DNA from 4 places in the Janthinobacterium sp. genome. Region 2 is predicted to be linked to each of the others. Evidence: predicted binding sites of a transcription regulator. Region 2 holds the regulator's gene; each other region holds the start of a gene.
What was found. The regulator FNR, encoded in region 2, switches genes on or off when oxygen is low (the NO sensors DNR and NnrR bind a similar motif). The targets are predictions, from matches to a motif close to TTGATNNNNATCAA.

Region 1 (7,517 bases), on a different contig from region 2:
GAGGAAAAGATGCGCCGCCGCGTCGGGCCGGCCGCGCCAGCCGTGTCCAGGCGTGCCTTGATGGTCTCGGAAATGGCGCTGACCACATGCTGCGAAAAGTAGCCGGTGTAAAAAAAGATGATATTGCGCTTGCGCGCCACATCCCAAAACTCGTTGAATTCTTGATACAGCACGTCAGTGCTCCTGGCTGGTTGTCGATGCGGTTGTCGAGGAACGTTACGCCTACAGGCGGAAACAGAAAAAGGTCAGGTCGTCGCGGCGCGGCTGCGCGCCCTGCCAGGCGCCAAAGTCATGCAGCAGTGCCTCGGCAACCTCGCTGGCCGGCGCTGCGCGGCGCGCCAGCAGCTGCTCGCGCATGCGCCGCTTGCCGTAGGCGATGTCGCGGCTGCCGCCGATCTGGTCGAGCAGGCCGTCGGTGGTGACAAACAGCAGGCTGCCGCGCGCCACCTCGATCGCCTGGTTGTGCCAGGCGTGGCCGGCCGGCGTGTCGATGTAGCCCACGCCCATGCGCGCGCCGTCGAAGCACAGCACTTCCTGCTGGCCCGGCGCGACCACGTACAGCGACTGTTTGGCACCGGCGAAATGCAGCTGCCGGCTGGCCGCGTCGTAGCAGAGGAAGGCACAGTCCATGCCATCGTTCGAGCCGGCGGCGCCGCTGCCGGCGCTGTCGTCCTGGCCCAGCAAGGTCTTGATGGCGCGGCTGACGGCACCGATCAGGGCGGCCGGATCGTGCGGACCCAGGTCGCGCAGCGCCTGGCTCAGGGCCGACGAGGCGATCAGGGTCATGAAGGCGCCCGGCACGCCGTGGCCGGTGCAGTCGGCCAGCGCCGCGAACCAGCCGCCCGCATGCCGTTCGAACAGGTAGAAGTCGCCGCCGACCACGTCGCGCGGCTGCCATTCCAGGTGCGCGTCGGGCAGCGCCGCGCGCAGTTCGGCCGACGAGGAGCGCAGCAGCGCGCGCTGGATCACGCTGGCGTAGTCGATGCTGTGCATGATCTGGCGGTTTTTTTCGGCCTGCATGGTGGCCACCACGTTCATCAGCTGCAGGCCGAAGCCGACGCCGGCCAGCGCGCCATCCTCGGTGATGATGAAGCCGTCGGCCAGCGCCTTTTCGCCCGCTTCGACGGCGCGAAAAGTCAGGTCTTCGATGCTCATGGCCGCGTCGACGATCAGCGGCTCCTTGTCCATGAAGGCGATGCAGCTCTTCTTGCCATAGACCTCGTGATAGAAGGGCTTGGACATCTGCGACATGAAGATATTGCGGCTGATCAGGCCGATCGGGCGGTCCTGTTCCGTGACGGGCAGGCTCATCATGTCGCGCCGCTCGGTGAACAGTTCAAGCACGGCGAAGTTGTTGGCGTCGGCCTGCACCGACTCGGTGGCGATGCACAGGTCGGCCGCGACGGACGAGCGATAACGGGGAAGATGCAATCGAGAGGCGTTGAACTCCACGGGCGGCTACCTTTACAAGACGATCGGCGCCTTTGTTGCCACGGCTGCAAGGCGGCTGGCAAAAAGGCAATCTCGACATGGTAGCGTTCGAATATGACAGCATGATTACCGGCTTGCCAAAACCGTATGCAAAATGGCTGCATGGCAAGCTGGTGGATCAGTCCAGGCGGCTGCCCAGCGTGCGCGCCTGCGCCAGCCAGCGCGCGCGCTGCTGCTCGGTCGAGTCCAGGATGGGGCCGAAGCTGGCCACCTTGACGGGCTTGATGCCGCAAAACTCCAGCGTGGTCTTGCGCAGCTGGTGGATGCCGGGCATGCGGTAAATCCAGCGGTAGTACCACGGCGGCGTATCCATCGTCACCAGCAGCTGGGCCGTGCGGCCTTTCAACAGCTGGGCCGGGAAGGCCTTGCCGGGACGGTACTTGAAGGCATAGCCGGGCAGGAAGGTGCGGTCGAGAAAGCCCTTCAGCAGGGCCGGCGCGCCGCCCCACCAGATCGGATAGGCGAAAACCAGGTGTTCGGCCCGGCTGATGGCTTCCTGGGCGGCCACGAGGTCCGCTTCCAGCGGCTGCACCTGGCGGTAGCCTTGATGCAGGATCGGATCGAAATCGAGCTGGCCCAGGCGCAGTTCGCGCACCTCGTGGCCGGCGTGGCGGGCAGCCTCGGCATAGGCGTCGGCCAGCGCGGCGCAGAAACTGTCGGAAGAGGGGTGGCCAAGGATGACCAGGATGCGTTTGCTCATGACGGCGGCTTTCTTGGAAAGATCAGCCTTCATGCTAAAGCCTGCCCCTTACGGCAGAGTCAAGCGCCGCAGGCAATCGGCGATCTCCGTGTCGATGCCGGCCAGCTGCGCGTCGAGCTGCTGCAGGCGCGCAATCTCGGATCGAAGCTGGGCCCGCTTGGCGGCGATCTGCTGCTGCAGCGCGGCCCAGTCGGTGTCGTCGCCGGCGAGTATCGGCAGCAGCTCGGCCAGGCGAAAGCCCAGCGCCTGCGCCTGGCGGATCAGTTTTACCTGTGCCAGGTCCTGCTGCGTGTAGCGGCGGTAGGCACCGCTGCGCCGTACTTCTTTCAGCAGGCCCAGCGTTTCATAGTGGCGCAGGGCCTTGGGGGTGGCGCCCGTCAGGCGCGCCAGTTCGCCGATATACATGGTTTTTCCAGAGGTGGACTGCCGCGCATCTTAACGCAAGCGATCCACCGCGCGCTCACATCCTGCGTGCCGGCACTTTTTTTGCCGTGCAGTCGGCGCAGGTGCCGTACAGGGACAGCGCATGCTCATGCAGGACAAAACCGCGCTCGGTGGCGATCTCGTGCTGGCGCTGTTCGATGCCTTCGTCGACGAATTCGTCGACCTTGCCGCAGCCGGTGCAGACCAGGTGGTCATGGTGCTGGCCTTCGTTCAGTTCGAACACGGCGTGGCCCGATTCAAAGTGGCGGCGAAACAGGATGCCCGCTTCCGCAAACTGCATCAGCACGCGGTAGATGGTGGCCAGGCCCACATCGATTTTTTCGGCCAGCAAGAGTTTATACACATCGTCCGCGCTCAGGTGCTTGATGCTTCCTTCTTGAAACAGCTGCAGAATCCGCAGGCGGGGAATCGTCACTTTCAGCCCCGATTCACGCAGTTCCCTCAATATATCCATGTCTCCGATTCCTATATAGATGCAGGTAAGTACATATTATATCGCAAATGATAATCATTACTATTCTCATTTGAATCGATGTTGTGGATGATTCATGCGGCGGTGCGGCAATTTTTTGACCTGTGCAAGGAAAAACCGGACCGATATTGTGCCTTCCAGCACTATTTGATGTGGATCAAAGTTTTTGCTGCACCGCACTCTTAGACTTCGCTGCGTTACTTAACGATAAAAAAGAGGGAACTAGAATGAAAAAGTCCGCAACTAAAGCAGCAATCGTTTTGGCCGCCATCGGCGCATTCGCCGGCAACGCAATGGCACAGGAAAGCCCATGGCTGGTCCGCGCCCGTGTGGTGCAAATCGATACGGCCAACAAATCTGCTCCCGTTGGTGGCGTCGGTGCATCCGACCGTATTCATGTCAGCGACAAAACGATACCGGAAGTCGATATTTCCTACTTCTTTACGCCGAACATCGCGGCCGAACTGATCCTGACCTACCCGCAAAAACACGACGTCAAACTTGACGGCGTCAAGGCCGGTACCTTCAAGCATTTGCCGCCGACACTGTCGCTGCAATACCACTTCATGCCTGAAAAACAGTTCAGCCCTTACGTCGGTGCCGGTGTCAACTACACCAATATCTCGGACGTGAAACTGGGCGGCCTGCGCCTGGAACATGACAGCTGGGGCTACTCGCTGCAAGCTGGCGTCGACTACAAACTGGACAAGAACTGGTCGCTGAACTTCGACGTCAAGAAAGTGCAGATCCAGAGCGATGTGCTCAGTGCCGGCACCAAAGTCAGCAAAGTGAAAGTTGATCCATATCTGTTTGGCGTCGGTGTCGGCTACCGCTTCTGATCACTCCCTTCCGTCTTCTGCGGATGAAACGAGCCCACCATTGCGTGGGCTTTTTTTGGTCTGTCGTGAGCCCGGCACGCCAGCGTTCGCGGTAGTATCACGGCAGTACAGGATGCGGGGGCAGTAAATGATGGATTTGCATGCGGATATCGTGCCCGGCGCCAGCGCCGCCGGGTTTTCGCTCGGCGACGATTTTCATGCCGTGGTGGCGGCGATCGGTGCGTTTCGCCGCTGGCAGCCGGGACAAGGCCACCTGGCCGCACAGCTGGCCACGAATCCGGGGTGGCTGTACGTGGCGCCAGCGCGCGACGGGCAAGCTGCGAAGCACGGTGCATCGCTGTATTTCCGCAATAACTGCATCCGCCTGGGCTGCAATGCCGATACCAGGCGCATCTGCCGGATCGAGGTCGGCGCCGGCTATCAGGGCCGCCTGTGGGGCGAGGTGCGCGTGGGCGACACGCTGGCCAGCGCGATGCGCCATACGGAACTCCACTATGACAGCGGCGAGGAGCTGTATTATCCGCAGCGCCCGGGATGCGGGGGCGTGGCGTTCTACGGGCTGGAAGCGGGCGCCGGCACCATGCCGAACGTGGAGATTCAATTCATTGTCGTCGATGGCGCAGCGCTGGAGCGGGACTGACGCCGCGCTGCGCCGGCGGCGCGTATTGCCTGTAATGCCAACCCGCGCCTACAATTGCTGCCGACGGGCAACCGCCCATGCAACCTCATGAGATCAAGCGAGACCACCATGCCTTTGAGTTCCTACCTGAATACCCGTCCCGCGCTGGGTGAACGCGTGTACCTGCACGACACGGCGCAAGTGATCGGCGACGTGCAGATCGGCGACGACTGCTCGATCTGGTGCAACAGCGTGCTGCGCGGCGACGTCAACCGCATCGTGATCGGCGAAGGCAGCAATATCCAGGATTTCTCCATGGGTCATGTGTCGCACAAGAATGCGGCCAAGCCGGACGGCTCGCCTTTGACCATCGGCAAATATGTGACCATCGGCCACTCGGTGATTTTGCACGGCTGCACCATCGGCGACGAGTGCCTGATCGGCATGGGCAGCATCGTGATGGACGACGTGGTGGTGGAGAAAAACGTGATGCTGGGTGCGGGCAGCCTGGTGTCGCCCGGCAAGGTGCTGGAAAGCGGCCACTTGTACGTGGGCCGCCCGGCCGTCAAGCTGCGCGCACTGACCGATGCCGAAATTGCTTACCTGCGCTACTCGGCCGAGCACTATGTGCGCGTGAAGAACAATTATCTGGCGGGCAGGGACGACGCCTGAGGCGGCTCATCGTCCAGCTGGCGCAAGTCCGGGCACGGCGGGCTTGGGGCAGGAAACCGCCGGCCGGCATGAGAGCCGGCGAGCAGGCATCAGCCCTTCGGTGCGGCACCTGGCTGCGTGTACTTGTCGAAGTTGGCAATATAGTCGTTGAAGTTATCGGTCAGCATGCGCTTGTACTGCTCCGTGAAAAAAGCGACGGCATCGTCTTTTTCCTGCTGCATCTTGCTGACGTCATTGGTCTTGCTGGCCACCAGGAAGGCATTGAAGCGGGCCGCGGCGTACAGCAGCGAGGTCGCCACTTCGTTGGCGGGACTGTGCATGCATTGCTGGTTGGCCAGGGCGATGACCTGGTCGGCGCGTTCCCAGAATTCGGGGCCCAATGTGGGTTTGGTGGTCGGTGCGTTCATGGAATTCCTTATCAAAGTGCGCGCCAGTCTACACAGGGCACCGGCCACTGTCCAGCCAGATACGCGGCCTCAGGCGGCGTCCACGATCTGCTGCACCAGTGCCGTGACCGGCTGGCGGATGTCGAGCACCAGGCCCGCTTCGTCCGCCTGCAAGGGCTGCAGCGTGGCCAGCTGGCTGTCGAGCAGGCTGGCCGGCATGAAGTGCGAAGGGCGGTTGGCCACGCGCTGCTCCAGCACGGCGCGCGGACCGTCCAGGTGGGCAAAGCGCAGGGCCGGATCGCCCTCGCGCAACAGGTCGCGGTAACTGCGCTTGAGCGCCGAACACGACACCACCAGGCCGCGGCTTTCGCTGACAGCCTGGGCGATACGGTCGCGCAGGGCCGCCAGCCAGCCGGCGCGGTCAGCATCGTCGAGCGGCTGGCCGGCCGCCATCTTCGCCACGTTTTGCGCAGGGTGCAGCGCGTCGCCCTCGATATAGTCGACCTGCAAGCGCGCGGCCAGGCGGCTGCCGACGGCGCTCTTGCCGCAGCCCGACACGCCCATCACGACCCAACGCACGGCGGCGCCACGGTTGTTGATCGAGGGTGAGTCAGCCATCGTCATTCCTCCAGCGTCGCTTCCAGCAGGTCGATCTCGCGCAGCAGGCGCAGGTGAATGGCGTCATCGAGCTCGCCGGAAATACGGCGGCGGAACAGCTCGTCGCGCTCGGCGTTCAACGCTTCGAGGCGCAGCGAACGTTCGGCCTTGGCCAGTTCCTGCATGCGGGCCGCCTCGTCGTTGCTGCTTTCACCGTATGCCATGCGGCGCCGGTAGGCTTCGATCAGGCGATTCGCCGCTTCCGTGACGACCTGCTCCTTGCCATCGGTGCCAATGCCGGAACACACTTTTTCCAGCCGCGCCACGGCCGCTTCGGCGGCGGCCGAGCGGGCATTGCGCTCTTCGCTGGAACGGCGCGCCGGCGGCGCGAACACCAGGCCCTTGGTCAACAGCGGCAAGGTGACGCTGGCCAGTATCAGTGACAGCAGAATCACGCCCATGGCCAGGAAGATCACCAGGTCGCGCGCAGGAAAGCGGGTGCCGTCGGGCAGGAACAGGGGCAAGGTCAGGATGCCGGCCAGCGTCAGCGCGCCGCGCACGCCGGCAAACGAGGCCACCAGCAGCAGGCGCAGGCTGGGACGCGCCAGCGATACGTTGTCTTTCGCGTCCGAACCCTGGTTCGCCTTGTCGGCTTTTTTTTGCTGCTTGAACAGCGTCAGCTTCATCGAAATGGCGACCCAGATAAAACGCATGAAGGTCAGGCCGACGGTGATGGCCACCACGTACAGCGGCAGCTTCCAGGCGCTGCCGGCGCCCACTTCGGCCGAGGCCGCCTGCAGGCTGGCGATGGTGGTCGGCAGCTGCGCACCGAGCATCACGAAGATCACGCCATTCAAGACCAGCTGCACCGTATCCCACACGGCCTTGCGCTGGGTGCGCGTGGCGGCCAGCGGGCGGCCGATCAGGTCGGCGTAATGCATGGACACGCCGGCGGTGGCGGCGGCCAGGATGCCCGAGCCGTGGATCTGCTCGGCGCCCAGATAGGCGGCAAACGGAATCAAGATGCTGATCAGGATCTGCAGGCCCGGCTCTTCGCCGACCTTGCTGACCAGCCATTTGTTGGCCAGGCCCACGCCCCAGGAAATCGCCAGGCCGATCAGGATGCCGCCACCGGCTTCCTGCAGAAAGCTCAGGGACGCCGCGCCGATCGAAAAGCCGCCCGTCATCATGGCGCCGACGGCAAACGTGAAGCACACCAGCCCGGACGCATCGTTCAGCAGCGACTCGCCTTCGAGGATATGCATCAGGCGCGGCGGGATCGGGTTGCCGGCCGCAA
Region 2 (7,517 bases):
TCGATGGGCAAGGAGGCTGCCAGCAGCCAGTTGACCGATTTCAGGCGCTTGAAACTGTTGACGGCCTTCACGCCGCGGCTGTTGCTGCTGACCATGCTGCCTTCGCCACCGCGGGCGATCAGCGCGCTGGTGGTGGGATTGGCGTTGGGCGCGCGCGGCTGCAGCAGCTTGGCCGGGTCCGGGTGCAGCACATACAGCGGCACCTTGCCCTGGGTCAGGATGAAGTAATATCCGTTCTTGCCCACCTTGGCATGGCGCAGGTCGCCCAGCAGGTTATCCTTGTACAGGCGCAGCACGCCGATGATGATGCCGGCCACCTCGCCGTCCTTGCCCAGCACGGGCGCCACCATCTGCACGATCGGCAGGCCGCTGGTCTTGCCCAGCAGCGGCTCGGTGATCATCGGCTGGCGCGTGCGCATGACGGTCTGGAAATACTCGCGGTCGGCCACCTCGATGCCGCTGCGCCCCGGCACTTCGGGCACGTCGCTGACCACCTTGCCGTGTGCATCTAGCACCAGCACGTCGTCGAACAGGGCCAGCATGGCGCGCTGGGTGTAGTAGTCGCGCAGTTGCGCCGGTTGCTCCATCAGCGCGGCCGGCTGGCGGCGCGCCGTTTCGGTGATCACGTCGAGCAGCATGCCGAGCTTGTCGTCGAGTTCTTCGGCCGTGCGGTCGATCATGGCCGTTTGCTGGCTTAACAATACTTTGGTGAAGTCGTCGCGCATGCGCTGCACTTGTACCAGGGTCACCAGGGCGATCATGGCGACCGAGGTCAGGCTGGTCGCCAGCGCGACTTTTGCTTTGATGCCGAGTGGCTTCATAATTTCCTTTGCATGGCAAGCGGCATAGATGCTCTGAGGAATTCTCCTATCAATAGGTCAACTTGGCAAGCGCGGGCTTGTGGTGCTGATGCAATGGAAATACATGAAGAAAGTCATTCATTGGCCGCATTTCGCCGAAATTGGCACACGGGCCCGGCGGATACAGTAAACTTGTTGTTGTATTTTCTTAAAGGTACTCACCATGATACAAGCGCTATTGACCCCAACCCTGCCCACCGTGAACGTGGAAGCGTTGCGTGCGCGCTGCGCCACCTGCAGCATGCACCAGTTGTGTTTGCCGATGGGACTCGATGTGGGCGACATGGATCGCCTCGACCAGATCATCGGACGGCGCCGCAAGGTGGCGCGCGGCGCCTCGCTGTTCCGCATCGGCGATTCGTTCCAGAACCTGTATGCGATCCGTCTCGGCCACTTCAAGACCTACCAGATCAATCCGGGCGGCGAAGAACAGGTGACGGGTTTCCAGATGGCCGGCGAACTGCTGGGCATGGACGCCATCAGCGCCGACCGCCATCATTGCAATGCGGTGGCGCTGGAAGACAGCGAAGTGTGCGAGATCCCGTTTTCCAGCCTGGAGCAATTGCTGGGCAATATGCCGACCCTGCTGCGCCATTTCCACCGCATGATGAGCCAGGAAATCACGCGCGAGCAAAGCGTGATGCTGTTGCTCGGTAATATGCAGGCCACGCAGCGCTTCGCCGCCTTTATCGTCAACCTGGCGTCGCGTTACGAAGCGCGTGGCTATTCGGGCAGCAACTTCCAGCTGCGCATGTCGCGCGAGGAAATCGGCAACTATCTGGGCCTGACCATCGAAAGCGTCAGCCGCCTGCTGTCGAAATTCAAGAAGGAAGGCTGGCTGCGCGTGTCGAACCGCGAGATCGAGATCCTGCAGCCGGCCAAGCTGAAAGCGATTACGGCCGGCACCGACGTCTGCAAATAATCAGAGCTCGCTGTCGGCGCGCAAGGCAATGCTGCGCTGGGCCGGCCAGGTCCAGATGCCCGACAGGCGCCAGACCCGTTTGTTGTCTTCCACCAGCACCTGCCAGCGGCTGCGTTCGAGCATCGGCAGCGAGACGGAAAAATTGCCGTCGGCATCGGGCTGCACCATCAGGCGGATGTCTTTTTCAGGCAGGGTGGCATGCGCCAGGTGCAGCTGCAACGGCTGCAGGTAGGGCTTGCCGAAGCTGTGCACGGCGCCGGTCAGGCGCGATTGCGCCACGTCGTAGGCCAGGCTGGTATCCATCGCCAGGTCGCTGGCGACCGTATCGCGGCGCAGGTCCTGGTTGATCGCCTTGCCCTGCTTGTAGTAGTCGCCCACTACCAGCGCATCGGGTTGCGTGAAGGCGATATAGCCCATGAAGCTGCCGACCACGACAGACAGGCCGGGGCCGATCATCAGCAGCCACGGCCAGCGGTGCTTGTACCAGGGATCGGCGGGAGGTTGCAGTTTGGCGGTTTTGGACATTTGGATCTCCTTGAAGGTCAGACCCTGTGGGACTCGGCGTCCCCGTCTGACCCCAGCTCTTGCTTCCGGGTTAAAACTAACGTTAATTTGACGCACAATTTTTTTGTACCCCAACGGCGCAATGCCAGGGTCGGACCCACAGGGTCCGACCCCGAACATCGACATCACCTCGGCACAATGAATACCGCGCTTTCGCGCACATGCAGGGACGGCTCGTCGAGCGACTGCAGCTCGATCTGGATCTTGTTCGAGCCCTTCTCGCCCACGCCGTGCGGCACGCGCAGGCGCACCGGCCAGCCCAGCGTTTCGGTGGGCTGCAAGGTCACTTCGTCGCGCGTCAGCAAGGTCAAGCCGGGCAGGCCAGAGACCGCAATCTTGAAGTGCTGGCGCTGTTCCGAGGTGTTCATGATCTGCAGACGGTAGACGTTTTCGATCATGCCGTCTTCCACTTCGCGGCCCATCGAACCGCGGTCGCGGATCACGTCCATCTTCAGCGGCGTGCGCAGGAACAGCGAAGTACAGACGGCAATCACGATCAGCGCCAGGATCGAGGTATAGATCAGCACGCGCGGACGCATGGCCCGCTGGCGGATCTGCTTCGCGCTGAAGTTGTTCTCCATCGCATGGTCGGTGCTGTAGCGGATCAGGCCGCGTGGACGCTCGACCTTGTCCATCACGCTGTTGCAGGCGTCGACGCAGGCGGCGCAGCCGATGCATTCATACTGCAGGCCGTTGCGGATGTCGATGCCGGTCGGACAGACCTGCACGCACAGGGTGCAGTCGATGCAGTCGCCCAGGGTTTTTTCCGTCCCTTCCTTGGCCGCCTTCTTGTTCAGCGCACCGCGCGGCTCGCCGCGTTTTTCATCGTAGGTGATGATCAGGGTGTCCTGGTCGAACATCGCGCTCTGGAAGCGCGCATACGGACACATGTATTTGCATACCTGTTCGCGCAGCCAGCCCGCGTTGCCGTAAGTGGCCAGGCTGTAGAACAGGATCCAGAACCATTCCCACGGGCCGAAGTCAAAGGTGCGCACTTCCTGCACCAGGTCCTGGATCGGCGTGAAGTAGCCGACAAAGGTAAACCCCGTCCACAGCGCGATCGCGCCCCACGCCAGGTGCTTGGCCACCTTCTTGGCGGTCTTGCGCACCGAAGGGCCCTGCCGGTCGAGCGCCATGCGCGCGCTGCGCGTGCCTTCGATCTTGCGTTCGACCCACAGGAAGATTTCGGTGTAGACGGTTTGAGGACAGGAAAAGCCGCACCAGACCCGCCCGGCTATCGCCGTGACCAGGAACAGCAGGTAGGCTGCGATGATCAGCAGGGCCGCCAGATAGATGAAATCCTGCGGCCACAGCACGACGCCGAAAATGTAGAACTTGCGCGTGGTCAGGTCGAACAGCAGGGCTTGCCTGCCGTTCCAGTTGAGCCACGGCAAGCCGTAGAACGCCAGCTGGGTGAGCCAGACGCACACCCAGCGCCAGGTTGCATAGCGCCCTTTGGCCTCGCGAGGGTAGATCTGCTCGCGGGCCGCATACATCTTGATGACTTGGGGTTCCATCACATCACTTCACAGGGACCGCAGGCTGGGGGTTGGACAGGCTCCAGATATACGCCGACAGCACGTGCACTTTCGACTCGCCAAGGAAGTCGCCGAACGCGGGCATGGTGTTGTTGCGGCCCTTGCGGATGGTTTCCATGATGGTGTCGGCGCTGCCGCCATACAGCCAGATCTTGTCGGTCAGGTTCGGTGCGCCAAGCTGCTGGTTGCCCTTGGCGTCGGCGCCATGGCAGGCCATGCAGGCGCCGAATTTCGACTTGCCCAGCACCGATTTGACGGGGTCCGAAGTCGAGCCCGACAGGCTCAGCACGTAGTGGGCCACGTTCTCGATATCCTGCTCCGAACCGAGAGCGGCGCCCATCGGGATCATGATGCCGTTACGGCCATGCATGATGGTGGTCTTGATGATGTCGGGGTTGCCGCCATACAGCCAGTCCTTGTCGGTCAGGTTCGGGAAACCCTTGTTGCCGCGCGCGTCCGAACCATGGCACTGCGCGCAGTAGGTCAGGAACAGGCGCTGGCCGATGGCGTTCGCCTGCGGATCGGCGGCCACCGTTTTCAGGTCCTGCTTCAGGTACTTGTCGAACAGCGGACCGTATTCGGCTTCCGCCTTTTTCAGTTCCTGCTCGTACTGGCCCGACGATTTCCAGCCCAGCTTGCCGGCGTAATTGCCCAGGCCCGGATACAGGAACAGATAGGCCAGCGCGAACACGATGGTGATGTAGAACAGCCACATCCACCAGCGCGGCATCGGCGTGTTGAGTTCCTTCAGGTCCTCGTCCCACACGTGGCCGGTGGTGCCGTCGGCCGGCGCGCCCGGCAGCACCGTCACTTTCGACTGCGAGTACAGCAAAATGCCGCAGCCGATGATGCCCAGCAGTGTCAGCACGATGATGAAGAGGTTCCAGAAACCACTGGTAAAGTCAGCCATGTTTGCGCTCCTCTTGAGCTGCTGCGGCTTGCGCCGGATGGTCGAGCGCCTCGTCGGCGAACGGCAGGCGTGCCGCCGCGTCGAAGTCGCTATTGCTGCGGCGGAAGGTCCACCACAGGATGCCCACGAACGTCGTAAAGGAAACCACCGTCATGACGCTGCTGGCGCTGTCGAACAGATTCTCGATTGCCATGCTAATTCCTCGTTTTGATTAATGTGCCCAGGCCCTGCAGATAGGCGACCAGGGCGTCTTCTTCCGTCTTGTCCTTCAGCTGTTCCGGAGCGGCCTTGACTTCTTCGTCGCTGTACGGATCGCCCAGACGCTGCAGCGCGCGCAGCTTGGGCACGATGTCTTCCGGCACCAGCTTGGTTTTTGCCAGCCATGGGTAGGCCGGCATGTTCGATTCCGGCACCACGTCGCGCGGGTTGTTCAGGTGGGTGCGGTGCCATTCGTCGCTGTAGCGGGCGCCGACGCGGGCCAGGTCGGGACCGGTACGCTTGGAACCCCACTGGAACGGACGGTCGTAGACGAACTCGCCGGCCACCGAATAGTGGCCATAGCGTTCGGTTTCCGCGCGCAGCGGACGCACCATCTGCGAGTGGCAGTTGTAGCAGCCTTCGCGCACATAAATGTCGCGGCCGGCCAGGCGCAGCGGCGAGTACGGTTTCAGGCCGGCGATCGGTTCCGTGGTGCTCTTCTGGAAGAACAGCGGCACGATCTCGACGGCGCCGCCGACGCTGATCACCAGGGTGACCAGGCCGATCAGCAGCCAGGGGTTTCTTTCAATCCATGCATGTGAGAATTTCATTTGCTTTTGCTCCTATCAGGCGTGCGCCGCGTTCAGTTCCGGGATGCGTGCGACAGGCACCTTGGTGCCGCGCAGGGTCATGTAGGTGTTGTAGCCCATGACGCACATGCCGGTCAGGTACAGCAGGCCGCCGGCGGCGCGCACCACGTAGTACGGATAGGTGGCTTTCACGCCTTCGACGAAGGTGTAGGTCAGGGTGCCGTCCGGGTTGACCGCACGCCACATCAGGCCCTGCATCACGCCGGCAATCCACATCGCGGCGATATACAGCACGATGCCGATGGTGGCGACCCAGAAGTGCACGTCGACCAGGCGCGTGCTGTACATCTTCGTCTGGCCGGCCACGCGTGGCAGCAGGTAGTAGATCGAGCCCATGGTGATGAAGCCGACCCAGCCCAGGGCACCCGCGTGCACGTGGGCCACGGTCCAGTCGGTGTAGTGCGACAGCGAGTTGATGGTCTTGATCGACATCATCGGGCCTTCGAAGGTGGCGATGCCGTAGAACGACAGCGAGACGATCATGAACTTCAGGATCGGATCGGTGCGCAGCTTGTGCCAGGCGCCCGACAGGGTCATGATGCCGTTGATCATGCCGCCCCAGCTTGGCGCCAGCAGCACCAGCGAGAAGACCATGCCGATCGACTGGGTCCAGTCAGGCAGTGCGGTGTAGTGCAGATGGTGCGGGCCGGCCCACATGTAGGTAAAGATCAGCGCCCAGAAGTGGACGATCGACAGGCGGTACGAGTAGACGGGACGCTCGGCCTGTTTCGGGATGAAGTAGTAGACCATGCCCAGGTAGCCGGCGGTCAGGATGAAGCCCACCGCGTTATGGCCGTACCACCACTGGATCATCGCATCCTGCACGCCCGTGTAGGCCGAGTAGGATTTGGTAAACGAGGCCGGCATGACGGCGCCCTGCACCACGTGCAGGATGGTCACGGCCAGGATATACGCGCCGAAGAACCAGTTGGCCACGTAGATATGCTTGACCTTGCGCTTGATGATGGTGCCGAAAAACACAATCGCATACGAGATCCAGACAATGGCGATCAGGATGGTGATCGGCCACTCCAGCTCGGCGTATTCCTTGCCGCGCGTGAAACCCATTGGCAGCGAGACGACCGCGCACAGGATCACGGCCTGCCAGCCCCAGAAGGTGAAGGCGGCCAGCTTGTCCGAAAACAGGCGCACCTGGCAGGTGCGTTGTACCACGTAGTACGAGGTGGCGAACAGGCCACAGATGCCGAAGGCGAAAATCACGGCGTTCGTGTGCAGCGGCCGCAGGCGGCCGTAGGTGAGCCACGGTATGTCGAGGTTCAGGGCAGGCCATGCCAGTTGGGCGGCGATGATGACGCCGACCAGCATGCCGATGACGCCCCATACCACAGTAGCGACCGCGAATTGCTTCACGATCTTGTAGTTATAGTTCAGCGATTGATCCACAAAGACTCTCCCTGGAATTACTATTTATGATGGTGGCCAGAGAGTAAGGGTTGGGCCCTCAAAAAACTTTGATGTGGATCAAAATTCCCCAGATGAAACTTGCGTAGTGCGGCAGCAGCAAAATAATTCCTGACCTGGGTAAAAAAAGGCGGCACCGATCCCTGCCAGCGACAGGCAGCGTCGGCGTGACGGCCGCCGTTTCATCATGGCCGGTCAAGCAATCTCGCCATTTCTCACCATCATCGGAGGCCCATCGTGCGCGATGGTGCAGTGCAAAATCCGGCGAGCCAAAATAGTGCAATTTGATATATAAAGTTATTTAATAGTATCTTTACCGTATTAAATTTGCTGGCCCGCTTTTTGCATGGCTGTTAATTCAAAAAGGAGGGAGTCCACATGGCAAATCCACAGGCAATCGTTGATCTCACGCATCAGGTCCGTAAACTCGCCACCAGCAAGATCGGCGACATC
Region 3 (7,517 bases), on a different contig from region 2:
AACATCGGTCCGCCCCGGAACAGCGGGAAGCCATAGCCGGTCAAATACACCATGTCGATATCGGAGGCGCGCAGCGCGATGCCCTCTGCCAGGATGCGCGCGCCTTCGTTGACCAGCGCATACACCAGGCGCTCGACGATTTCCTGGTCGCTGATCTTGCGCCGCTCGACGCCGATAGCCTGTGAATGCTCGATGATCATGGCATTGACCTGCTCGGACGGATAAGCCTTGCGGTCGCCCGCCTTGTAGTCATACCAGCCGGCGCCCGTCTTCTGGCCATAGCGTCCCAGCTCGCACAGCAGGTCGGCCGTTTTCGAATACGTCACGTCCGGCTTCTGCACGTAGCGGCGCTTGCGGATGGCCCAGCCGATATCGTTGCCGGCCAGGTCGCCCATGCGGAACGGCCCCATGGCAAAGCCGAATTTTTCCACCGCCTTGTCGACCTGCTCCGGCAGGCAGCCTTCTTCCAGCAGGAAACCGGCCTGGCGGCTGTACTGCTCGATCATGCGGTTGCCGATAAAACCGTCGCACACGCCCGAGACGACGCCGGTCTTTTTCAATTTTTTCGACAGCGCCAGCGCGCTGGCCAGCACGTCCTTGCCGGTTTCCTTGCCGCGCACGATTTCCAGCAGCTTCATCACGTTGGCCGGGCTGAAGAAGTGCGTGCCGATCACGTCCTGCGGGCGCCCGGTGAAACTGGCGATCTGGTCCAGGTCCAGGGTCGAGGTGTTCGACGCCAGGATGGCGCCCGGTTTCATCACCGCATCGAGCTGCCTGAACACCGCTTCCTTGACACCCATCTCCTCGAACACGGCCTCGACCACGATATCGGCCTGCGCCACGTCTTCGTATCGGAGCGTGCCGGTGACCAGCGCAATGCGCTGTTCGGCTTTTTCCTGCGTCAGCTTGCCGTTCTTGACGGTGTTCTCGTAGTTCTTGCGGATGGTGGCCAGGCCCTTGTCCAGCGCTTCCTGCTTCGTTTCCAGCAGGATCACGGGGATGCCGGCGTTGGCAAAATTCATGGCGATGCCGCCGCCCATGGTGCCGGCGCCCACAATTGCGGCCGAGGCGATCGCGCGCACCGGCGTGTCGGCCGGCACGTCCGGCACCTTGCTGGCCACGCGCTCGGCGAAAAAGGCGTGGCGCAAGGCTTTCGATTCAGGCGACTGCACCAGCTGCATGAACAGCTCGCGCTCGAATTTCAATCCGTCGTCGAATTTCATCGTCACGGCAGCGGCGACTGCTTCCACGCATTTCAGTGGCGCCGGGAACGGGCCGGACATGGCTTTCACGGTATTGCGTGAAAACTGCAGGAACGCTTCATGGTTCGGATAATCGACCTTGCGGTCGCGCACTTTCGGCAGCGGACGCGCATCGCCGATTCTTTCGGCAAATGCCACGGCGGCGGCCAGCAGGTCGGCGCCGGGCTGTGTGACTTCATCGAACAGCGCCGTGCCGGCCAGTTTTTCGGACGCCACCGGCGTGCCCGAGACGATCATGTTCAACGCCATTTCCAGGCCCAGCACGCGCGGCAGGCGCTGCGTGCCGCCGGCGCCGGGCAGGATGCCCAGTTTGACTTCCGGCAAGGCCATCTGCGCGCCAGGCGCGGCGACGCGGTAATTGCAGCCCAGCGCCAGCTCCAGCCCGCCGCCCATGCACACGCTATGGATGGCGGCAATCACCGGCTTGGTCGAGCTTTCCACCACATTGATCAGGGTGTGCAAAGTCGGCTCCGTGAGGGCCTTGGGGGAATTGAATTCCTTGATGTCGGCGCCGCCTGAAAAGGCCTTGCCGGCGCCCGTGATGACGATGGCCTTGATGGCGTCGTCCGCCAGCGCCTGGCGGATGCCGGCCACGGCGGCGGTACGGGTGGCCAGGCCCAGTCCGTTGACGGGTGGATTGGCGAGGGTAATCACAGCTACGGAACCGTTGACTTGATAGTCGGCGCTCATTGTCTCTTCCTTGTTGGTTTGGTGAATTCAGTTGGCGTATCTTCAGTTGGCATATCAACTTGCCAGTGCTGAAGCTTGACTATACCGCACAAAAGAACGCTCGTATTATTTTTGTCCGCCCCCTGCGCGCGGTACTGCCCGGCGTCATGGTACCCGATCGCCGCGGATGGCGGCTGCCAAGCGCCACAAAAGCAATCGGCGACTATCGAACGGATATTCATAATATTGCACGAAATACAAATATTAATACATGAGTCTGTTATTCGAAAGTATTTATCTTTGAATGAAAAATACGGGAATAGCGCCACTTTTTCCATTATTTATTGACCTTTTCTGTTTTTCTGCAGGCAACAAGGAATCATAAATTTAGTGATGAAAATCAATACACTACCGGCCATCTCATATATGGCACACTGGCTGTCATGTAATGCGGCATGCGTTTCGACATTCTCACCAATTATCACGCCATATAAGACGCGGCATATTCTCACGCTTTGTCACAATTAATGCATTAATGATGCTTTTTGATTTTCAATTAACGCCGACTCATATTGAAGGAAATATTATGGACGCAGCCAGCCATGTCAGCCATTCCCAGGATCTGGACTTACAAGCGATCAATACTGCCATCAACCGGGTGCAGGCGGTGATCGAATTCGAGCTCGACGGTACCATCCTGCACGCGAATGACAATTTTCTCCGTGTTGTCGGCTATACGCTGGACGAGGTGCAAGGCCACCATCACGCCATGTTCTGCGACCCCGACTATGTGAAGTCGCCGCAATACCGCGAATTCTGGGCCAGGCTGGCGCGCGGCGAATTCGACCAGGGCGAGTACAAGCGCATCGCCAAGGATGGCCACGAGGTATGGATCAGTGCCTCGTACAACCCGATCTTCGACGCCGACGGCAAGCCCTATAAGGTCATCAAGTTCGCCACCGATGTGACCTCCAGCAAGATGCGCAATGCCGAATACGAAGGCAAGGTCAGCGCGATCGGCAAGGCGCAGGCGGTGGTGGAATTCGACGTCAACGGCAATGTGCTCGACGCCAATCCGAATTTCCTCGAAGTGATGGGTTATGAACTGGCCGATATCAAGGGCGAACATCACCGCATCTTCTGCGAGGCGGACTATGCCAACAGTCTCGACTATAAAAAATTCTGGCAAAAGCTCAATCGCGGCGAATTCGACAGCGGCCGCTACAAACGCATCGGCAACGATGGCAAGGTGGTGTGGATACAGGCAACCTACAATCCCATCCTCGACCTGAATGGCAAGCCGTACAAGGTGGTCAAGTTTGCCATCGACATTACCGACCAGGTGAAACTGGAAGCGAGCATCCACGACAAATCGCGGGACGAAAGCCGCAAGGTCAAGACCCTGCTCGAATCGGTGGCGCGCGCGGCGCAGGGTGACCTGACCTGCACCATCGTGCAGGAAGGCGACGAGCCGATCGACCTGCTGGCGGGCGGCATCGGCAAGATGATCGTCGACCTGCGCGGCGTGATCGCCAATGTGGTCACCGCCGCCGGCGGCTTTGCCGATTCCTCGCACGCGATCGCCGAACGGGCTACCGGCGTGGCGGTCGGCACGCAGGCGCTGGGCGCCACCGTCGAGCAGATGAACGCCTCGATCGACGGCCTGACGTATTCCATCAATTCGATCGCCGAAAACGTGTCCAGCGCCGACTACCTGGCGCGCACCACGCAGCAGGAAGCCGAAGCGGGCGCGCGCGCGGTGGCGAAATCGATCGAGGCGATGGACCTGATCAACCGCTCGTCGGAAGATATCGGCGAGATCGTCAAGGTCATCAGCGAGATCGCCAACCAGACCAATATGCTGGCCTTTAACGCGGCCATCGAGGCGGCGCGCGCCGGCGAACATGGACTGGGCTTCTCGGTGGTGGCCGACGAAGTGCGCAAACTGGCCGAGCGCTCGTCGCAGGCCACCAAGGAAATCTCCAAGCTGATCAACGAGTCGGTCAAGCGCGTGACCACCGGCAGCGAGATTTCGCGCCAGGCCAGCGATGCCTTCGACAAGATTGTCTCGGGCGTAGGCAAGACCACCCTGGCCATCTCGGACATCTCGAAGGCGGCCAACGAACAGCTGCTGACGGCGCGCGAAGTGTCGACCGCGATCCAGTACATTGCCGAGGAAACGGAAAAGTCGGCGGCCAATGTCGACAGCATCGCCCGTTCGACCGACGCGCTGAACGACCGCGCCGGCAACCTGAACCAGACCGTCTCCGGTTTCGTGGTCTAGGAGCAGCTTGACGATGAGCCATGCCGCCACCCTGACGCCCGAAGTCCTTGCCAGCCTGATCGCCATGGTGCGCGAGCATACGGGCATCGCCATGACGCCGCGCAAGAGCATCCTGCTCGAACGGCGTCTGCAGCCGCGCCTGCAGGCACTGTCGCTGCACAGCTACCAGGCCTACCTGGACCGCGTCAGCAGCGACCGCTCGGAAGTGGCGCATTTCATCGACCTGGTGACTACCAACGACACGCTGTTCTTCCGCACGCCACAGGTGTGGGCGTATTTCCGCGAGCGCTACCTGCCCGGCTGGGCGCGCCAGCATCCGGGCGCCTGCCTGAAAGTCTGGTCGGCGGCGGCGGCCAGCGGCGAGGAGCTGTATTCGATCGCCATGGTGTGCGAGGAATTCAGGGTGCTGCAGCCGTCCTTCCGCTACCAGATCTTTGCCAGCGATATTTCGCAGCAGATCTTGAACGCGGCGCGCGCCGGCCAGTACAGCGGCCGTTCGGTCGAACGCATCGGCCTGTCGCACCCGGAATTGCTGCGCAAGTATTTTTCGCCGTCGCCGCAGGGCGTGCAGGTCAATGACATCCTGCGGCAGAACGTCAGCTTCGCGCTGCACAACCTGCTCGAACCGCTGCGCCCGGCCCAGCAGTTCGATCTGGTGTTCCTGCGCAATGTGCTGATTTATTTCGATGCCGAGCACCAGGAAACGGTACTGCGCCAGGCGCGCCACAGCCTCAAGGACGAAGGCCGGCTGATCCTGGGCGAATCGGAAACGATTGCCCGCCTCGGTACCGGCTATCAATTCGAGTTCCCCATGATTTACAAGACAGGCGAGGCGTAAATGAATGCAACGATGGCTGCAACGCTGCACACGGAATTGTGGGACACGCCCCTGAAACAGGTAGGCATGGGCCAGCTGCGCGTGGGTGCGCATGACGACCAGCTGCAGGCCCTGCTCGGCTCGTGCATCGGCATCGGCTTTATCTGGAAAAAGGGCGACCGCTGCGGCCTCGCGCATTGCCTGCTGCCGGAGGCGCCGGGACCGGACGCCAGCATGGGAGCGCGCTATGTGAGCCAGGCCGTGCCGGCGCTGCTGCGGCTGATGGGCGCGCGCGTGGCCGACTATCCCGACATCGACGTGGTGCTGGCGGGCGGCGCCAGCATGTTTGGCGGGCGCAGCACCCGCCTGCAGGTGGGCCGGCAGAATGTCGAGGCGGCACGCAAATACCTGGAGCGCTGCGGCCTGCATGTGAGCTTTTGCGCGCTGGGCGGCAGCAACGGCCGCCAGTTGTTGATCGATTGCGCCGACCACAGCTTTGCCATCACCGACGTGGCCGCCTCCGGCAACCGGCCGGGCCGGGCCGTCAATCCCTATGCCGGAGTCCAGCATGCACATGCATGAAGCCAGTGCCGTGGCCAGTGAGCCGGCAAGTGCACCTGAACTGTTCGGCTCGTTCTATCTGGGCGGCGACGAGTTCGCCCTGCCCGCCAGCTGCATCCGCGAGGTGGTCAACTATCCGGCGAAGATGACGGTATTGCCGCTGTCGCCCGCCTATCTGGAAGGCATGTTTACCTTGCGCGGCAGCGTGATTCCGGTGGTCAACCTGGGCCGGCTGTTCCGCCCCGGGGCGCCCGCCGCCGCTGCCACCGACAAGGTCGCCATTCTCGACTTCCAGCAGGTGCTGGTCGGCATCGTGTTCCAGGACACGGGCGAGATCATGCGCGTGCAGCCGTCGCAGCGTTCGAGCCTGCAATACGCGGCCGGCGACGCGCATGCCGTGATTGCCGGCACCATCTTGCAGGACGACGGCGCGCGCCTGCTGCAGATCCTCGATCCGCACGCCCTGGTCCGCATCGAAAACGTACCGCACGTGCTGGCGCGCCAGGCCGCCACCGGCAAGCACAGCGCGCGGCTGCTGGCGCAGGGCGAGCGGCGCCAGTGCGTGAGCTTTCACGCGGCCGGTTCCGCGTTTGCGTTCGACATGGCCGCGATCCAGGAAATCATCCGCGTGCCCGAGCTGCACAGCTCGATCCTGAATAGCGAACTGTGCCTGGGCCGCATGCATTTTCGCGGCAGCCAGGTGGCGGTGGTCGATTTTGCCGCCCTGCTGCAGGCGCCGGGCCGTGCTGCGGGCAGCTCGCCGGACCAGCGCGTGATCGTGGTGCGCCTCGACGACGCCACCGTGGGCTTCCTGGTCGACTCGGTCGACAGCATCGTCCATTATTTTGCCGACGAAGTGCTGCCGATCCCGCTGTTGAGCCGTGCGCGCGCGGCCATGTTTGCAGGCTGCATCACGAAGGACGGCGTGGGCGACGTGATCGTGCTCGACCACCGCGAAATCCTGTCGAACGCGGAAATCGTCGAGATGCAGCAGGGCCATGCCCGCTTGTATCCGGCCGAGGAAGCGGCCAAGGCAGCGGTGCGCAAGGCGCAGCGCCAGGTGTATATCACGTTTACGGTGGAAAACCCGTTTGCGGTCGAAATCAAACAGGTGCGCGAAATCATCGACATGGGCGGCGCGATCACCAGGCCGCCGGGCATGCCAAGCTACCTGCGCGGCATACTGAATCTGCGCCAGCAGATGATCAGCATCGTCGACCTGCGCCAGCTGTACGCGATGCCGCCGCTGGCGGACGAAAGCAATGCCAGGATCCTGATCATCGAGCGGGGCGAGGAGCGCTACGGCTTCCTGGTCGATGCGGTCAACAATATCATGACGATTTCCGACAGCCAGCGCTTTTCCGCGCCGCAGCTGATCCGCACCGGCAGCCACAACGACCTGCGCAGCGAGATGGAAGAGATGATCGATATCGGCACCAGCGAAAAACGGCAGACGCTGAGCGTGTTCCGCTGCGACCGGTTGCTGGATAAATTGGGGCAGGCGGCTTGATGGCATGGCCAACAATGTTGTCGGATTACGGGCGTTCGCGCCTCGGCGGCCCGCTAATCCGACCTGCCCGGCACGTCGGCGACACGCAGGTCGGGTTAGCCCGCAGGGCGTAACCCGACACCGCCACTACCCAAGCGTGTGCCCCTTGAACTGCTCCCGCAGCTTGTTCTTCTGGATCTTGCCGGTCGCCCCCATCGGCAGCGCATCGACAAACAGGACGTCGTCCGGCGTCCACCATTTGGCGATCTTGCCGTCAAAGAACTGCAGCAACTCGGCGCGCGTCACCGTCATGCCGGGCCGCTGCACCACCACCAGCACCGGGCGCTCGTCCCATTTCGGGTGGAACAGGCCGATGCAGGCCGCCTGCAACACGGCCGGGTGCGCCATGGCCAGGTTTTCCAGGTCAATGGTGCC
Region 4 (7,517 bases), on a different contig from region 2:
AGCGGCAGGTGGAGCACACGCCGCCCTTGCAGGAATAGCGCATGTCGATGCCCTGCCGCAGGCCGGCGTCGAGGATGGATTCCTTGTCCTTGTCCATCGTGAAAGTGGTGTGGTTGCCGTCCAGGATGACGGTCACTTCCGTCTCCTTGACAGCGGCCGCGTCGAGCTGGGCGCGCGGCTTGTGCGCGTTTTTCGGAATGCTGGCAGCGAACAGTTCGATCTTGATATTCTGCTTGGGCATGCCGGCCGCCTGCAGGGCGGCCGAGACGCCCAGCATCATGTCTTCCGGGCCGCAGATAAAGGCGTTGTCGTAGTCTTCGACCTTGATCCAGTGCTGCAAAAACTGCTCGCATTTTTCCTGCGTGATGCGGCCGTTGAACAGTTCGATGTCCTGCTGCTCGCGGCTCATCACGTAGACCAGGTTCAGCCGCTCCAGGTACACGTCCTTCAGGTCCGTCAGTTCTTCCTTGAAGATCACGGACGACGAGGCGCGGTTACCGTAGAACAGCGTGAAGCGGCTCAGGGGTTCCGTCAGCAGGGTGGTCTTGATGATCGACAGGATCGGCGTGATGCCGCTGCCCGAGGCGAAGGCCAGGTAGTGCTTGCGGTTGACGCAGTCGAGCGGCACGTTGAAGTGGCCCATCGGCGGCATCACTTCGATGGTAGTGCCGGCCTTCAAGGTATCGTTGGCCCAGGTGGAAAATGCGCCGCCGGGCGTGCGCTTGATCGCCACGCGCAGGGTGCCGTCCTGCACCGCCGAACAGATCGAATACGAGCGGCGCACGTCTTCGGCATTGATATTGGCGCGCAGGGTCAGGTGCTGGCCCTGCTGGAAGCGGAACTGCTGCTGCAACTCGGCCGGCACGTCGAACGTGACGGCGATGGTGTCGCGCGTTTCATTGCGCACGTGCGACACGGACAGCGGATAAAATTTACTCATGCTTCATCTCCAGTTTCTTCGGACTTCGTGCTTTTTTTAGTGGCACTTGAAGTAATCAAACGGTTCGCGGCAATCGATGCATTTGTACAGCGCCTTGCAGGGCGTGGAGCCGAACTGGCTGGTCAGCTGCGTGTGGCTGGAACCGCAGTTCGGGCAGATCACTTCCAGCTTCGGCATGGCCACGCGCTTGACGCCACCTTTCAGGCCGCTGATATCGATCACCTGCTGCTGCGGCGGGGCGATGCCATAGCCTTTCAGCTTGGCCTTGCCCTCGTCGCTCATCCAGTCCGTGGTCCAGGCGGGCGACAGCTGGTTCACCAGCGTCACCTTGCTCACGCCATGCTCGCGCAGCGCGTCCGTCACGGCATCGGCGATCACCTGCATCGCCGGGCAGCCGGAATAAGTGGGCGTGATCGTCACCACACAGGCATCTTCGCCCGTCACTTCGACGTCGCGCACGATGCCCAGGTCCACCACCGAAATGACAGGGATTTCCGGGTCCGGCACGTCGCCGAGCCAGGCCCAGACCTGCGCCGCATCGAGTGCGCCTGCCTGCGTGTTCATTACCACTCCGACCCGGGATAGGCGCGCTGCAGGAACTGCATCTCGGCCAGGATGAAACCCAGGTGTTCCGAGTGCGTGCCCTGCTTGCCGCCCTTTTGCATCCAGGCGTCCGGCGCCGGCATGGCCAGCGTGGCTTCGGCAAAGATCTCGGCCACGTGTTCCAGGAAACTGGCGCGCAGCAGTTCCGCAGGCGGCGCGATGCCGGCGGCGACCATGGCGTTGTCGACCGCGTCGTAGTTGAACATCTCGCCCGTGTACATCCACAGCGCGTCGGCGGCAGCCTGGGTTTTCCTGTGGCTTTCCGCGGTGCCGTCACCGAGGCGCACGATCAGGTCGCCGCTGCGGCGCAGGTGGTACGTGACTTCCTTGATGGATTTTTGTGCCACTTCGACGATGCGCGGGTCACTGGCCTTGGTCAGCTCGAGCAGCTGGAAGTAATGCCAGGTGTCGAAGAAGAACTGGCGCATCATGGTGTCGGCATAATTGCCGTTCGGCTGTTCGACCAGCAGGCAGTTCTTGAAATCATGGGCGTCGCGCAGATAGGCGATATCGTCCTCGTCGCGGCCCGCGCCTTCCAGTTCGCCCGCATGGCTGAACCACAGACGCGTCTGGCCCAGCAGGTCCAGCGCGACGTTGGTCAGCGCCATGTCTTCTTCCAGCGCCGGACCCTTGCCGCACAACTGCGACAGCTGCTGGCTCAGGATCAGGGCATTGTCGCCCAGGCGCAGAAGGTAATTGACTTTATCGTCCATTGCGATCGCTCCCGTCACAGGTTCTTGACTTCTTCCGGCATCGGGAAGAAGGTGGGATGGCGGTACACCTTGCTGTTCGACGGCTCGAACAGCGCGCCCTTGTCGCCGGGGCTGCTGGCGACGATATCGGCGGCGCGCACCACCCAGATGCTCACGCCTTCATTGCGGCGCGTGTAGACGTCGCGCGCATGATTGACGGCCATGGCGGCGTCGGAGGCGTGCAGGCTGCCCACATGCTTGTGCGCCAGGCCATGCTGGCTGCGGATGAAAACTTCCCACAAAGGCCATTCTTTGCTCATGATGCTGTCCCCTTACTGTTTTTATGTAGATTCTCAGGCTGCCGCTTTGACCGCGGTCTGCTTGTCGGCATAGGCGACCAGTGCATCGCGGAACCATTCGCCATCCTCGTACGCTTTCACGCGCGTCTGCAGGCGTTCGCGGTTGCACGGACCATTGCCCTTCAATACATTGTTGAACTCGGACCAGTCGATCTCGCCGAATTCATAGTGGCCGGTCTCGGCATTGAACTTCAGGTCGGGATCGGGCACGGTCAAGCCCAGGTATTCGATCTGCGGCACGGTCTGGTCGACCATGCGCTGGCGCAGTTCATCGTTCGAGAACAGCTTGATGCGCCATTGCGCCGATTGTGCGCTGTTGACGGAGGCCGCGTCGGACGGGCCGAACATCATCAGCGACGGCCACCACCAGCGGTTCAGCGCGTCCTGGGCCATGGCTTTCTGTTCGGGCGTGCCCTTGCACAGCGACATCATGATGTCGTAGCCCTGGCGCGCATGGAAAGATTCCTCCTTGCAGACGCGGATCATGGCGCGCGCATACGGACCATACGAGCAGCGGCACAGGGGGATCTGGTTGATGATGGCCGAGCCGTCGACCAGCCAGCCGATGGCGCCCATGTCGGCCCACGACAGGGTCGGATAGTTGAAGATGCTCGAATACTTGGCTTTGCCCGAGTGCAAGGCGGCCAGCAGCTCGTCGCGCGACACGCCCAGCGTTTCGGCCGCGCTGTACAGGTACAGGCCATGGCCCGCTTCATCCTGGATCTTGGCCAGCAGGATCGATTTGCGTTTCAGGGTCGGCGCGCGCGTCACCCAATTGCCTTCTGGCAATTGACCGACGATTTCCGAGTGGGCGTGCTGCGAAATCTGGCGGATCAGGGTCTTGCGGTAAGCGTCCGGCATCCAGTCCTTGGCTTCGATCTTGATGCCTTCGTCGATGCGTGCCTGGAATGCCTGCTCGTCCGCGCCCATGTCGTCGATGGAGCGAACGTTCTTGAGGCCGGTTTCAACCATTTGTGCGTACATGATGAGTCTCCCATGTCTGTGTTCTGCGCTGCTGCGCAAAGCGATCAACACATAATACGATACATAAAACTATTTGCATACACTTGATTTGAATCATTTGTAAAATCCGTATCTTATGTTCCTTTGGCAAGGGTATGATATGAAAAATAGTCCGTGCACCCGCGCGGGGCAAACGCTGCGTCAAGTAGACTGCTGCCTTTATCAAAATGACCGCTACGGCCAGACCAGGAACACATGAAGAACACCGCTTGCACCGCATGGATAGCCGATTTCCTCGCCAATGATCCGCCTCGTTCGAAGTCGCTGGTGATGACCATCTTTGGCGACGCCATCGTGCCGCGCGGCGGCGCCATCTGGCTGGGCAGCCTGATCGAGCTGCTGGCGCCGTTCGGCGTCAACGACCGGCTGCTGCGCACCAGCGTGTTCCGGCTGGCCCAGGAAGGCTGGCTCAGTTCGCAACGCGACGGACGCCGCAGCGCCTATACCATCCGTCCGGAAGCGCTGGCCCGCTTCGAGCGCGCCTACCGGCGCATCTACGCGCCGCTGGTAAAACACTGGGATGGCAGCTGGACGCTGGTGATCGGCGCGGCCGGCAATATCAATGCCAGCGAACGGGGCGCGCTGCGCAAGGAATTGCTGTGGGCAGGTTATGGACTGGTGGCGCCCGGCATCTTCGGCCATCCGGCCAGCAATGCCGATGCGCTGGAAGACATCCTGGTGCGCAACGAGGTGCAGGGCAAGCTGTATGTCTGCCACAGCACGGAGCTGCCTGGCGTGAGCGGGCGCCCGCTGCGCGAGATGGTGGCCGAATGCTGGGAATTGTCGGAAGTGATGGCCGGCTACGAAAAATTCATCGCCAGCTTCCAGCCCCTGCTGGCCATGCTGCAGGCGCAGCCGGCGATCGATGCGGAACAGGCCTTCGTGATCCGCTCACTGCTGACGCACGCGTATCGCCGGGTGCAGCTGCACGACCCGCAATTGCCGGTCGAGCTGCTGCCCGAACCGTGGCCCGGCTCGCAGGCCTACGCGCTGGCGCGCGCGCTGTACCGCATCACGTATGCGGCGGCCGAAGAGCATATCGTGGCCACCTTGCGGCGCGAGGATGAGCAGGTGCCGCAACTTGAGGCCTGGTTCTATGAACGGTTTGGCGGCCTGAATACCTGAAGGGGTTCGGTAAATATGACTACTGCTTCGACCCCACCTGCTTCGCCCCCGCCACCAGATCCTGTCCCAGCTTGTCGAGCGCATTGACCTGCAACTGCATGGTGTCGAGAATGGCATGGTTGAAGGTCAGTTCGGCCGGTGTGGTGTAGCCGGGATTGCGCAGCAGGCGCAGGAATTCCTCCAGGGTGGTGCCCTTGCCCAGGTGCGCCAGCGCGTCACTGAGGGCGCTGACTTTCTTTTCCAGTTCGCGGATATGTTTGCCGTTGTCGTCCATGATCTTCTCCCGGTAGTGGAGCTATCACGTTAGCAAAGCAATCCACACCGGGTTTGCGCCGGCACAAAGGCCCGGGCAAAACGGGTATCATCGCGCCATTGCACACGATGCAAACCCTCTTTGTTTTTACCAGGAACAATCATGACCATTAAAATCAGCCAGCAGTTCGACGCCGGCGCGATCGAGGTGCTGCGCGCCGACGATGCCCAATCCATCGAACTGAACATCCGCAAGGATTCCCACGCCGACATCACGCAATGGTTTTATTTCCGCCTGCAAGGCGCGCAGGGCGAAGCGTGCACGATCCGCTTTCTGAACGCCGGCAAGTCCGCCTACCCGGACGGCTGGAAAGACTACCAGGCCGTGGCCAGCTACGACCGCGAAACCTGGTTCCGCGTGCCGACCAGCTTTGACGGCAGCGTGATGACGATCGCACACACGCCGGAAGAAGAAAGCGTGTATTACGCCTACTTCGAGCCATATCCATGGGACCGCCACCTGGCGCTGATCGACAGCGCACAAGCCTCGCCGCTGGTGCGTTTGATCGACCTGGGCAGCACGGTGGAAGGGCGCGACATGAACCTGCTGGTGGTCGGCGACGCCGATGCCGAGAAAAAAGTCTGGGTCATCGCGCGCCAGCATCCCGGTGAAACGATGGCCGAATGGTTTGTCGAAGGCATGCTCGAAGCGCTGCTGGACCAGGCCAACCCGTTTGCCCGCCAGTGCCTGCAGGACGCCGTGTTCTACGTGGTGCCGAACATGAATCCGGACGGCTCGGTACGCGGCAACCTGCGCACCAACGCGGCCGGCGCCAACCTGAACCGCGAGTGGATGACGCCCACCATGGAGCGCAGCCCGGAAGTGTTCCTGGTCAAGCAGAAGATGCATGAAATCGGCTGCGACCTGTTCCTCGACGTGCATGGCGACGAAGGCCTGCCGTACGTGTTTGTGGCCGGCAGCGATGCGCTGGAAAACTTCACGCCGGCACAAAAAGCCGAGCAGGACCGCTTTATCGCCGACTTCAAGGTGGCCAGCCCCGACTTCCAGGACCAGCACGGCTACGAAGACGGCCCGTTCACGCCGGAAGTGCTGACCATGGGTTCGCCCCATATCACGCACGCCTTCGGCTGCCTGTCGCTGACGCTGGAACTGCCGTTCAAGGACAATGCCAACGACCCTGACCAGCAGACTGGCTGGAGCGGCGCCCGCAGCGCCGCCCTGGGTGCTGCTGTGTTGCAACCGATTTTGTCGACGCTGCGCGCTTGATAGCGGGGTCGCGGGTGTTGGGTTTTGTCGGGTTACGCTGTTCCAGCTAACCCGACCTACCCGACCTACGCGACCTGGGCCATCTGACGCAAGGCTGCCACCAGCTTTTTCGACAAGAAAATCAGGATGATGCCGTCTCAGCCGCCCGCCACCACCATGCTCTCGATCAGGATCGATCCCGTCTGCTTGGTGCCGCGGCGCAGCACGTCGGCGCCGATGGCGACGATATGGCGCAGCATGTCCTTCATGTTGCCGGCAATGGTGATCTCTTCCACCGGGTATTGAATCACGCCATTTTCCACCCAGAAGCCGGAAGCGCCGCGCGAATAGTCGCCGGTCACGTAGTTCGTGCCCTGTCCCATCAGTTCCGTTACCAGCAATCCGGTTCCCAGCTTCTTCAGCATCGCCACGAAATCATCGGTGGGCGCTGTCAGGCTGGACGTCAGGTACAGATTGTGCGAGCCGCCCGCATTGCCGGTGGTCTGCATGCCCAGCTTGCGCGCCGTATAGCTCGACAGGAAATAGCCTTGCACCACGCCATCCTTGACCACGTCGCGGCTGAAGGTCTTCACGCCTTCCTCGTCGAACGGCGCCGAACCGACGCCGCCGATCACGTGCGGGTCCTCAAAAATCTGCAGGTGATCGGGCAATACCTGCGTGCCCAGGGAATCGTTGAGGAAAGTGGATTTGCGGTACAGCGCCCCGCCCGAGGTCGCTTGCACATAGGTACCCAGCAGGCCGGCTGCCAGCGGCGCCTCGAACAGCACCGGGCAGGTGCGCGTGCCGAGCTTGCGCGCGTTCAGGCGCGACAAGGCGCGCTCGGCGGCGTAGCGGCCGATGGCTTCGGGCGAGGACATGGTGGCCGCGTCGCGCACCGACGAATACCAGTCGTCGCGCTGCATTTTGGCGCCCTTGCCGGCGATCGGCGCGACAGATAACGTGTGGCGCGAGAACGGATAGCCGCCGATAAAGCCGCGCGAATTGGCCGACACGAAGTGCGACTGCTGCACATGCACGCTGGCGCCTTCGCTGTTGGTGATGCGCGGATCGACGGCAAACGCGGCCGCTTCGGCGCGCTGCGCCAGCACCACGGCTTCTTCGGTGGAGATCAGCCACGGGTAATACAGCTGCAGGTCGCGCGGCGACATTTCCAGCATGTCGGCGTCGGCCAGGCCCGCACAATCGTCCTCGGCCGTAAAGCGGGCGATGTTGTAGGCGGCGTCCACCGTGGCGCG

Region 1: the regulator FNR is predicted to act here: its motif matches at 3,255-3,268, upstream of RTQ46_RS13305 (OmpW family outer membrane protein).
Region 3: the regulator FNR is predicted to act here: its motif matches at 2,322-2,335, upstream of RTQ46_RS09415 (PAS domain-containing methyl-accepting chemotaxis protein).
Region 4: the regulator FNR is predicted to act here: its motif matches at 3,662-3,675, upstream of paaA (1,2-phenylacetyl-CoA epoxidase subunit PaaA).

The regions. Positions count from the first base shown of each region.
Region 1 covers NZ_DAMAGB010000020.1:53,639-61,155, reverse strand. Annotated here, with positions in the region: gene RTQ46_RS13330 (SiaB family protein kinase) at 1-173, opposite strand, end outside; gene RTQ46_RS13325 (SpoIIE family protein phosphatase) at 223-1,431, opposite strand; gene RTQ46_RS13320 (NAD(P)H-dependent oxidoreductase) at 1,610-2,191, opposite strand; gene RTQ46_RS13315 (MerR family transcriptional regulator) at 2,240-2,596, opposite strand; gene fur (ferric iron uptake transcriptional regulator) at 2,652-3,089, opposite strand; gene RTQ46_RS13305 (OmpW family outer membrane protein) at 3,335-3,946, shown strand; gene RTQ46_RS13300 (hypothetical protein) at 4,074-4,586, shown strand; gene RTQ46_RS13295 (gamma carbonic anhydrase family protein) at 4,695-5,237, shown strand; gene RTQ46_RS13290 (DUF3144 domain-containing protein) at 5,327-5,644, opposite strand; gene RTQ46_RS13285 (gluconokinase) at 5,714-6,241, opposite strand; gene RTQ46_RS13280 (Na+/H+ antiporter) at 6,244-7,517, opposite strand, start outside.
Region 2 covers NZ_DAMAGB010000009.1:60,617-68,133, forward strand. Annotated here, with positions in the region: gene RTQ46_RS08670 (response regulator) at 1-821, opposite strand, end outside; gene fnr (fumarate/nitrate reduction transcriptional regulator Fnr) at 1,024-1,782, shown strand; gene RTQ46_RS08680 (FixH family protein) at 1,783-2,307, opposite strand; gene ccoG (cytochrome c oxidase accessory protein CcoG) at 2,472-3,863, opposite strand; gene ccoP (cytochrome-c oxidase, cbb3-type subunit III) at 3,868-4,794, opposite strand; gene RTQ46_RS08695 (cbb3-type cytochrome c oxidase subunit 3) at 4,787-4,987, opposite strand; gene ccoO (cytochrome-c oxidase, cbb3-type subunit II) at 4,989-5,603, opposite strand; gene ccoN (cytochrome-c oxidase, cbb3-type subunit I) at 5,619-7,046, opposite strand; gene RTQ46_RS08710 (methyl-accepting chemotaxis protein) at 7,443-7,517, shown strand, end outside.
Region 3 covers NZ_DAMAGB010000011.1:182-7,698, forward strand. Annotated here, with positions in the region: gene RTQ46_RS09410 (3-hydroxyacyl-CoA dehydrogenase NAD-binding domain-containing protein) at 1-1,952, opposite strand, end outside; gene RTQ46_RS09415 (PAS domain-containing methyl-accepting chemotaxis protein) at 2,518-4,215, shown strand; gene RTQ46_RS09420 (protein-glutamate O-methyltransferase CheR) at 4,229-5,053, shown strand; gene RTQ46_RS09425 (chemotaxis protein CheD) at 5,054-5,614, shown strand; gene RTQ46_RS09430 (chemotaxis protein CheW) at 5,601-7,103, shown strand; gene RTQ46_RS09435 (3-(methylthio)propionyl-CoA ligase) at 7,230-7,517, opposite strand, start outside.
Region 4 covers NZ_DAMAGB010000003.1:20,499-28,015, forward strand. Annotated here, with positions in the region: gene paaE (1,2-phenylacetyl-CoA epoxidase subunit PaaE) at 1-940, opposite strand, end outside; gene paaD (1,2-phenylacetyl-CoA epoxidase subunit PaaD) at 977-1,504, opposite strand; gene paaC (1,2-phenylacetyl-CoA epoxidase subunit PaaC) at 1,504-2,256, opposite strand; gene paaB (1,2-phenylacetyl-CoA epoxidase subunit PaaB) at 2,271-2,555, opposite strand; gene paaA (1,2-phenylacetyl-CoA epoxidase subunit PaaA) at 2,589-3,578, opposite strand; gene paaX (phenylacetic acid degradation operon negative regulatory protein PaaX) at 3,813-4,742, shown strand; gene RTQ46_RS03110 (hypothetical protein) at 4,762-5,016, opposite strand; gene RTQ46_RS03115 (M14-type cytosolic carboxypeptidase) at 5,158-6,282, shown strand; gene pmbA (metalloprotease PmbA) at 6,420-7,517, opposite strand, start outside.